DNA from 3 places in the Marinococcus sp. LNHM5E3-2.1 genome. Region 3 is predicted to be linked to each of the others. Evidence: riboswitches for the same ligand, from Rfam matches in the RefSeq annotation. Region 3 holds a riboswitch; each other region holds the start of a gene.

Region 1 (3,274 bases), on a different contig from region 3:
TTGAATGTTTCGATTTCAAGCTCCACATTTTCTTCCGACAGCTGGTCTTCGGCAAACTCCAGAATTTCTGCGTGCGGGACGCTTGTAGCCCCTACCGTAAGTGTCTGTGTTTCTTCTTCGGAACCGCCGCCTGATTCTGAATCAGAGCCGCAGGCTGCCAGTACTGCCGTAGAAAGTAGTGAAACGCCAAGTAGTGTTTTTTTCATGAAAAATTCCCCCATTAATATAATAATTATCGTTTATCTATCTGTCTCGTCCAAATATCGCCGATCCACTGCAGAATGAAGACAATAACAAGAATCAGCACTGTAGCAACAAATACTACTTCATTATTGCTGCGCTGGAACCCTTCCTGATACGCAAGGTTCCCAAGACCTCCGCCACCTACAACACCGGCCATGGCAGTATAGCTGACCAGCGTAATACCAGTCACGGTGATGCCGGAGATTAAGGACGGCAGCGCTTCCGGCAGAAGCACTTTTTGAATGATCTGCCACTGGCTCGCTCCCATTGCCTGAGAGGCTTCAATAACGCCCTTATCCACTTCTCTAAGTCCAATTTCCACCAGGCGGGCGTAAAACGGAGCTGCGCCGATAATCAGTGCCGGCAGTGCTGCACTCGGGCCCAGCATCGTACCAAGCAGGAAGGTTGTAAACGGAATAAGCAGAATGATCAGGATAATAAATGGAATAGAGCGGAAAATATTAACGATCGCTGCTGTCACTGTGTGCACCGGCTTGTTTTCCCACATGTTCCCTTTATCTGTTAAATACAGCAGAACTCCGAGTATTGTACCAAGTAAAAATGTGGCTGCTACCGCGATCAGACTCATATAGACGGTTTCCCACGTAGCAACCCACATGTTTTCCCAATTAATTTCTTCCATCCATGTGTTAAGCACGCTCCATCACCTCTGCTTCTATTTCTTCCTCGCGGAGGTAGTTCAGCGCTTTGTTTATTTCTTCACTGCTGCCTTTGATGCGGATAAACAGGGAACCGTAGCTGCCGCGCTGCGTCTGGGAAATTTTTCCCTGAATAATATTTACGTCCACATCAAACTGGCGGATGACTTTGGAAATGAACGGCTGCTCTGCCTTGTTTTCCAAAAATTTCAGCTGCACAACTGTGCCGGTTTCTTCTTCATTGAATACGATTTCCGACGCGTCTTCCTCCGGCTCCGTAATCTGACGAACAAATTCTTTAGTCATATATTCCTTCGGGTTCCGGAATACCTGAAGTACAGGCCCTTCTTCCACGACTTTGCCGTTTTCCATTACTGCCACCCGGTGACAGATTTTACGGATCACGTGCATTTCGTGCGTGATCAGGACAATGGTAAGCCCCAGCTTTTTATTAATGTCTGTGAGCAGAGCAAGAATAGAATCTGTTGTTTTCGGATCCAGCGCCGAGGTCGCTTCATCGCACAGCAGCACCTTCGGATTGTTTGCAAGGGCTCTTGCAATGCCAACCCGCTGCTTCTGCCCCCCGCTCAGCTGGGAAGGGTACGAGTCCTCCCGGCCTTCGAGGCCGACAAGGTTCACCAGCTCCTGCACCCGTCTCGCCCGTTCCTGTTTTGACTGTTTTGCAATTTCGAGCGGAAACGCAATATTTTCTGCTACCGTCCGGGACCACAACAGATTAAAATGCTGAAACACCATGCCAATTTCCTGGCGGGCGCTGCGCAGAGACTGCCCCTTCAGGGAAGTGATGCTTTCCCCTTCAATGGTTACTTCACCGCTGGTGGCGGTTTCGAGCTTATTTAACAGCCTCACAAGCGTACTTTTGCCTGCGCCGCTGTAGCCGATAATGCCGAAAATTTCTCCTTCATCAATAGAAAGGCTGACGTTATCTACGGCGGTGACGGTTTGTGTTTTTGTCTGAAAGGCTTTGGATAAACCTTTTAATTCGATCATACCGCTCTCTCCTTCATCGCTTTTCTTTATCTTTATTAAAACGATGTAATTAGTATGTTTTAAATCGTCATGATTCCGGCAATGATTCTTTCCATACCGGATCATAAAGAAAAAACCCTTCTGCACACGAGCAGAAAGGTTTTAAAGGATCCTTTCCACTCATCTTGCAGACGTTTGCCTGCAGGAATTGGCACCATGTCTGCTTATGCAGACTGGTTGCCGGGTTTCACAGGGCCAGCCCCTCCACCTCTCTTGATAAGTGAACGATGATTATCCGTTCATATTTGACGATGCTACTGATAATAGCACCTTTGCCTGTAAGCGTCAACCTTTTAGTTCCTGTCCCTGCAAGGCTCGAAAACAGCTGCTTATAAAAAGGAGCTGCCTCCCAAGAGGCCAGCTCCTATGTAAATCAGTATTAATCGTCGCTTACCATGTCCGAATACTGGGCTGGTGACATCAGGTCATCCAATTCACTTTCATTGGAGGGTTCTACCACAATCATCCAGGCTTTTTCATACGGAGATTCGTTGACAAACTCAGGAGAATCATCCAGGTCTTCATTAATTTCTACGACCTTTCCTGTAACCGGGGCGTAAAGCTCTGAGACCGTTTTAACAGATTCTACACTTCCAAATGGCTCTCCGGCCTCGAGTTCATCTCCTACTTCCGGAAGTTCCACGAATACAATATCGCCAAGCTCGGACTGGGCAAAATCTGTCACACCGACGCGAAGACGGCCATCTTCTTTTTTCACCCATTCATGTTCTTCTGAATATAAAAGTTCATCTGGTACACTCATACACAATCATCCTCCTTCAAATGAATACTATTACGCTTTCCACTTTTCCTCAAAAACTGGTTCCTTAAACCCGAGGGTAACACTCTCGCCGTCTGTCACAATAGGCCTTTTTAAAAGCATTCCGTCAGAAGCGAGCCATTCCAGAATCTCTTCTTCAGATGCTTCGGGCAGCCGTGTTTTCAGGTCCATTTCCCGGTACTTCTTCCCACTGGTGTTAAAGAACTGCTTCCATTCAAGTCCTTCCTTTTCTTTCCATGCCTTTAATTCTTTTTTCGAAGGCGGATGTTCCACAATATGATACTCGTCAAAAGAAATATTCTCTGCTTCCAGCCACTTTTTTGCTTTGCGGCATGTACTGCACGGGGGATACCCGTAAAAAGTAAGTGCCAATGCCAGGCCTCCTCCATACGCTTTCTTCCCTTTTATTGTAGCGGAAACCTTCCTCATTGGAAAGTTTCATTTTGCTTTTTAATGCCGGGCGAAGCCTTTAACACTCGATTAGATGAAGAGGTGAATTTAAAAGCAAAGGCAGCGCTTCATATTTCACCGATCCTGTCCA
Region 2 (3,274 bases), on a different contig from region 3:
AGGAGAACCTTCTTATTCATATGGACCGGCGAAAAATGCTCGCGGCTTGCCGGGTAGTGATGGATAAATATTTCGTTGTTTGTCACAAAGCCGAGCGGACCGTATTGCGGACTCTGAAATGTGGCGATATTGGATGAATGGGTTTTTGTCACGTTTTTTGCAGAATGGATTTCTTCGTTTAAAACGACGAGAACTCCGATGCTCCGGGCTTTCTCGCTTGCGGCAGTACGGACCGCTGCCAGGAAATTCTGGGGGCCGTCAGCGCTGATTTCATTGCTTGAACGCATTGCGCCTGTCACTACCACCGGCAGGTCTTTGTCATGAAAAAGATCGAGCGCATAGGCAGTTTCTTCCAGGGTGTCAGTGCCATGCGTAATGACGACACCGTCATATGTATCCTCGGAAAGCTTTTCAAGCATATGCTCGTGTAAAGAGAGCATGTGCTCCGGAGTAATATGAGGAGACGGAAGATGCAGAAAATCGCTCGTAACAATTTCAGCAATTTGATTGGCAATGCGGCTCCAGTGGCTTAAAGGGTTGTGAAGTCCCGGCTCCACGCCGCTTTCTTCTGTCTGGGTCATGGCGATCGTGCCGCCTGTGTGGATAACTAGTATTTTTTTCATTTCAATTCCTCCTCGTCGGCCGGGCTGTGGCTGGCATTATTCTTTTACGAATTTGAACATAGCATGATACGATACGTTTAACAAGAGAGGGTGAGAACGAAAGGTGATCGCACTGATTATGGCGGCCCTGGCGCCGGCTGTTGCTTTACTGATATATTTCACATTAAAACGCCGGGCGGACGTGGAGCGGAGGCTGCCGGTCATCCGTGCGTTTGTCATAGGGGTACTGATTGTATTCCCGGTGCTTGTGATCGAACATGCGCTTGAAACAGAAGGGGTAAGCATGCCGCTTTTTGCGGCGCAGTATACCCAGGCGGCCTTGCTAGAGGAAGGCATCAAGTTTTTCCTCCTGTATACGTTTGTGCTTCGATTTGCCCCGATTAAAAATACTTACGACGGTGTTATTTACGGGCTTTCCCTGTCGCTTGGCTTTGCTTCGCTTGAAAACATCCTGTACTTAATTGCAAACGGCATAGAAACGGCTGTTACCAGAGCCCTGCTCCCAGTGACGGTGCATGCGCTCCTGGGTGTGATTATGGGTTATTATGCGGTATCAGCGAAACGCGCCTCCCGTCATGGCAGGCGCCTCTTCTCTTTTTTTCTTGCTCTTGCGATTCCGCTTATCTTCCACGGGCTGTACGACTATATATTAAGCGCTTCTTCTTTAGGCAATATTCTGTATTATCTTATCCCGTTCATGCTATTTTTGTGGTGGTTTGCGTTGTCGAAAGCAAATAAAGCCAATGCGAAATAACAACTCGAAAGGACGAAGCTACTATGTCAGAAGACCGCCGTTACCGCGTTGTTATCCGCTGTCCAAAATGCGGGGAAAAGTACATTCTACGCGGCAGAAAGAACAAGGCCGGGGAAATGGAAACAGGTTTTCGCCGCTGCGTCTGCGGCAATGAAAACCAGCTGCATATTGATATTGCACCGGAATAAAAAGGTTACTTGCAATATCGATTCGTTTCATGTACTTTGGAAAGTAATCATATAACGTTTCTTATCAAGAGAGATGGAGGGATCGGCCCTTGGAAGTCTCAGCAACCAGCCGCAGGTGATGCGGTCAGGTGCTAACTCCTGCAAGCTGTGCTTGCGAGATGAGAAGAAGTATTGCATGCCAAGGTCTTCTTCTGTCTAAGGAAGAAGGCCTTTTCGTACATTTAATGCATTAATTTTACAGAAATGAGGGCTGTGACATGTCAAAGCAACTGCAGATAGAAACCATCCTGGCACAACTGGGTAATAATTCCGACCCGCGGACCGGAGCGATCAATCCTCCTGTTTATTTTTCCACAGCGTATAAACATACAGGTATAGGAGAATCCACGGGATACGACTATTCCCGGACGGCCAACCCGACGAGGGACCTGCTTGAAAACGGTATCGCCGCGCTTGAAGGAGGTAAACACGGGTTTGCCCTCAGCTCGGGGATGGCTGCGATCCAGACGCTGTTTGCGATATTTGAAACCGGTGATGAAGTGATTGCAACAAGCGATATTTACGGCGGCACGTACCGTCTGTTCGAAGAAGGATGGCGGCACTGGGGCGTCACGGTTACATACGGTGACCCGAGGGATCTCGAAGCATTTGAACAGCTGATAACAGATAAAACAAAAGCGCTGTTTATTGAGACGCCGACGAACCCGCTGATGCAGGAAGCGGATCTGAAGGAGCTTTCGCTGCTCGCGAAAAAGCACGGTGCCTGGCTTATTGTGGACAATACGTTTTATACGCCAGTGCTTCAGCGCCCGATAGAAGAAGGGGCGGACATTGTGGTGCATTCGGCCTCGAAATATTTAGGCGGACACAATGACTTGATTGCCGGACTGATTGTATCCAATGTGGACGAGCTTTCTGAAAAAATTGGGGCACTTCAAAACGGCATGGGTACAATTTTAAGCCCGTTTGATTCCTGGCTGCTGATGCGGGGGATGAAAACCTTAAAGCTCCGCATGAAGCAGCATACAGAAAATGGCAAAGCCATCGCAGAGTATCTCAGCGGTCATGAAAAGGTAACAGACGTGCTTTACTCGGGCCGGGGTGGAATGCTCTCCTTCCGTCTTGAAAACGAAGAGTGGGTGGATTCATTTTTACGAAACATTAAAATCATCACGTTTGCAGAAAGTCTGGGCGGGGTTGAAAGCTTTATTACGTATCCGGCAACACAGACACACGCAGATATGCCGGAAGCGGTACGGGTTCAAAACGGTGTTGATAACCGTCTTCTCCGCTTCAGCATAGGCATAGAGGATAAGGACGATTTAATTGAAGATCTCGAACAGGCGCTCAGAGCGCTGTAACTCATAAGCACAAGCAGGAGAGGGGCAAGGCTATGAACGTACTCGAAAAACTCGATTCCTCGATTTTGATCGGCGACGGGGCAATGGGCACGTATCTTTACCAGAAAGGCTATAAGGGCTCGTTTGAAGCTATGAATTTAACGGACCCTGAGGCTGTGGAGCATGCTCACCGGGAATACGCAGAAGCCGGGGCGGATATTCTCCAGACAAATACCTACGCGGCGAACCGGGTGAAGCTTGAAGGCTACGGGCTTGAAGATAAAGTGCAGGATATTAACCGGGCCGGCGTGCGGCTGGCGAGGAAGGCTTCCGGCGGCTCGGCTTATGTATTTGCTACAGTCGGAGGGA
Region 3 (3,274 bases):
GAAACCGTCTTTATTCTGTTTACCCAGGTACTTTTTAATCCGTGGGTGTCCGGCGTTCTTCTCGCAGCCATTCTCGCTGCTATTATGAGCACGGTGGACTCCCAGCTGCTTGTATCCTCCAGTGCCCTTGCGGAAGACTTTTATAAAGGGATGCTCCGCCCCAAAGCTTCTGACCGCGAGCTCGTCTGGGTCGGCCGGATTGGCGTTATCGTCATTGCCCTCGTCGCCCTGCTGCTCGCCTCCAACCCGGGAAGCACGGTACTTGAACTTGTAAGCTACGCGTGGGCCGGGTTCGGCGCAGTATTCGGGCCTGCAATGCTTTTCTCCTTATTCTGGCGCCGGACGAGCATGTGGGGTGTGCTTGCCGGGATGATCGCCGGCGGCACCACCGTAATTATCTGGGTTCAGCTTTCCGGAGGATTGTTTGATCTCTACGAAATTGTGCCAGGCTTCCTGATCAACGTCTTAATCATCATTGCCGTCAGCCTGCTTGGGCCGAAGCCTTCAGACAAAATTAAAACTGAATTTGATTCTGTCGGCACGTATACGGAGAAAAACTGAGCAAAAAAATACCCGCTTCCTGATATAGACAGGAGCGGGTATTTATTATATTTATTGCTGTTTTTCGGTGAATGCCTGTTCCTGAAGCGCTGCCGCTTTATCCGTGCGTTCCCAGGGCAGATCAACGTCATGACGTCCAAAGTGGCCGTAAGCGGCTGTCTGCCTGTAAATCGGCCGGCGGAGATCAAGCATTTTGATGATGCCTGCCGGCCGGAGGTCAAAGTTTTCATTGGCAAGCTTTACGAGCACCTCTTCTGATACTTTTCCCGTACCAAATGTAGCGATCGAAATGGAGACAGGCTGAGCTACTCCGATCGCGTACGCCAGCTGAACCTCGCATTTATCTGCAAGACCTGCTGCAATAATATTTTTGGCTACATACCGGGCTGCATACGAGGCGGAGCGGTCGACCTTTGTCGGATCTTTACCGGAAAACGCACCGCCGCCGTGACGGGCATAGCCTCCGTACGTATCAACAATGATTTTTCGTCCGGTAAGGCCGGCGTCCCCCTGCGGTCCGCCAATAACAAAGCGGCCGGTCGGGTTTATGAAATAGTTGGTTTTAGCGTCGAGAAGCTCTGCCGGCACTACCGGCTCGATAACGTATTTGTGCATATCCTCTTCAATCTGTGCAAGCGTTACGTCATCCGAATGCTGGGTGGAAATAACGATCGTTTCCACCCGGAGCGGCTTCCCGTCGTCTCCGTATTCCACGGTAACCTGCGTTTTTCCATCCGGACGCAGATACGAAAGATTGCCGTCCTTCCGGACTTTTGTTAACTGACTTGCCAGCTTGTGCGCAAGCGAGATCGGCAATGGCATGAGTTCATCGGTTTCATTATCTGCATACCCAAACATCAAGCCCTGGTCCCCCGCTCCGATCGATTCCAGTTCATCCTCGGTCATCGATCCTTCACGGGTTTCAAGCGCCTCATCAACGCCCTGGGCAATGTCGGCCGACTGCTCATCTATAGACGTCAAAACCGAGCACGTTTCGTAATCGAAGCCATATTTTGCCCGTGTATAACCGATGTCTTTCAAAGTTTCCCTGGCAATTTTAGGAATATCTACGTATGTAGATGTCGATATTTCTCCTGCCACTAATACGAGACCAGTATTTACTACTGTTTCCGCTGCCACCCGGGCATTCGGATCATCCTTTAAAATTGCATCCAAAATCGCATCGGAAATCTGATCACACACCTTGTCCGGGTGCCCTTCTGTAACAGATTCCGACGTAAATAAACGTCGTCCAATTGTAGACACGCTGCTGCCTCCTTTTTAACTGCCTGCTACGGTTGTACTCTCCCATTCTTCGGGTAGACGAAAAGAAAACGGCAGTAGGCCGTTGTGTACAAGAAAAGCCCCTTGTCCCAAAAATTGAGGGAAAAGGGGCTGTCAGTTCAGCTTTTTCGCCTCTTATCTTTCAAGGCATCTGTCTGCCTCTCCAGGTTAGCACCTTTCCGTTACCGGATGGTTGCTGGGCTTCTCAGGGACTGTCCCTCCACCTGCTCAGGATAAGAGTATCCGTTCGTACAAAATCTTAACGCAAACCCTATTTGATGTCAAACCTAGTGCCCTCCGCGCTGGCACGTTTTGTCATCGCAAAGGAAATGAAACCACTGATACCGATTTACAGAAACAGTATGATACAGCTTGCGGCCAAGCGTTTCTACTCCCGGCAGTAAAAATACTGCCTTCAGCGGCTTCAAAGCCGGAATAGTATAACATAATTTTTTCACCGTATAATAACCAGCGTATACGTACGTATTATCCTCTACACTGTGCATCTGCTCTTCAAGCGGCTCTCCCTTGAGCATCGGGTACTTTTCAAATAAATCCTCATCATATATAGGCTTCCATTTCACCCTGTTCGTCTTATCTATCGCCGAGAGATAAGTATGGAATCTGGTGCATAACGGACAATCACTATCATAGAATACAATAAATTCCGGTTGTTGTTCCATAGTTGTTCCCCTTTCATTACTTTCTTACATCTTTTCCCTCTTAGTCCTAAAAATATTCATGAACTTTTTTAACGAATAAGTATGTACTATTAAATTAAATGTGTTACACTATTTTATATTCTATCCATCATTTATGATGAATAAATCCAACTTCCCCCTCATTAAAGGAGTGATTGTTTATGAAGCCGCCGTTCGCTTCCAAACCCGAAACAAATCTATTGAATGAAGCGCACGTCCAATGGAATCTCTCTGTCCCTGCGCTTGTGAAGCGCTCGCTGGCTCTGCAGGAGGGCTCACTTACAGCAGAAGGTGCTCTTGCCGTGAAAACAGGCAAATACACCGGACGGTCTCCAAAAGATAAATATATTGTCGATGAGCCCGGCAGTTCTCCTTATATTGACTGGGGAAACGTAAACCAACCAATGTCCGAAGAAGTGTTTGAACGGCTTTATAAAAAAGTGACGGCTCATTTGAACAGCCGGAATGAAGTATTTGCAAGCGATGCCCTGGCCGGAGCTGATCCCGACTACCAGCTTCCTGTCCGGGTCATCACCTCCTGCGCCTGGCATCAATTGTTCGCCCGGCAGCTGTTTATCCGACCAGACGGAAGAGAAAATCCTTCTGCTCCGCCCTTTACGCTCATAGCTGCACCGGAATGCAAAGCAAATCCTGAGACAGACGGCACCTCGTCGGAAACATTTATCGTCATCAGTTTTGCGCAGCGCACAATTTTAATCGGCGGCACA

The links. A riboswitch is a leader RNA that binds a small molecule or an ion and turns the genes downstream of it on or off. The one in region 3 is predicted to bind S-adenosylmethionine.
Region 1: linked by a shared signal. The riboswitch ahead of ACTRXH_RS14820 (methionine ABC transporter ATP-binding protein) and the one ahead of metK (methionine adenosyltransferase) in region 3 are both predicted to bind S-adenosylmethionine.
Region 2: linked by a shared signal. The riboswitch ahead of ACTRXH_RS07230 (methionine biosynthesis PLP-dependent protein) and the one ahead of metK (methionine adenosyltransferase) in region 3 are both predicted to bind S-adenosylmethionine.

The regions. Positions count from the first base shown of each region.
Region 1 is NZ_JBQLIB010000018.1:36,655-39,928, forward strand. Features, by position in the region: gene ACTRXH_RS14810 (MetQ/NlpA family ABC transporter substrate-binding protein) at 1-206, opposite strand, end outside; gene ACTRXH_RS14815 (methionine ABC transporter permease) at 233-886, opposite strand; gene ACTRXH_RS14820 (methionine ABC transporter ATP-binding protein) at 894-1,913, opposite strand; SAM riboswitch class I at 2,070-2,175, opposite strand; gene gcvH (glycine cleavage system protein GcvH) at 2,332-2,715, opposite strand; gene ACTRXH_RS14830 (arsenate reductase family protein) at 2,746-3,105, opposite strand.
Region 2 is NZ_JBQLIB010000004.1:93,366-96,639, forward strand. Features, by position in the region: gene ACTRXH_RS07215 (asparaginase) at 1-623, opposite strand, end outside; gene prsW (glutamic-type intramembrane protease PrsW) at 727-1,377, shown strand; gene ACTRXH_RS07225 (hypothetical protein) at 1,401-1,565, shown strand; SAM riboswitch class I at 1,624-1,730, shown strand; gene ACTRXH_RS07230 (methionine biosynthesis PLP-dependent protein) at 1,823-2,926, shown strand; gene ACTRXH_RS07235 (bifunctional homocysteine S-methyltransferase/methylenetetrahydrofolate reductase) at 2,959-3,274, shown strand, end outside.
Region 3 is NZ_JBQLIB010000020.1:10,842-14,115, forward strand. Features, by position in the region: gene putP (sodium/proline symporter PutP) at 1-561, shown strand, start outside; gene metK (methionine adenosyltransferase) at 613-1,827, opposite strand; SAM riboswitch class I at 1,978-2,085, opposite strand; gene ACTRXH_RS15115 (thiol-disulfide oxidoreductase DCC family protein) at 2,133-2,528, opposite strand; gene pckA (phosphoenolpyruvate carboxykinase (ATP)) at 2,708-3,274, shown strand, end outside.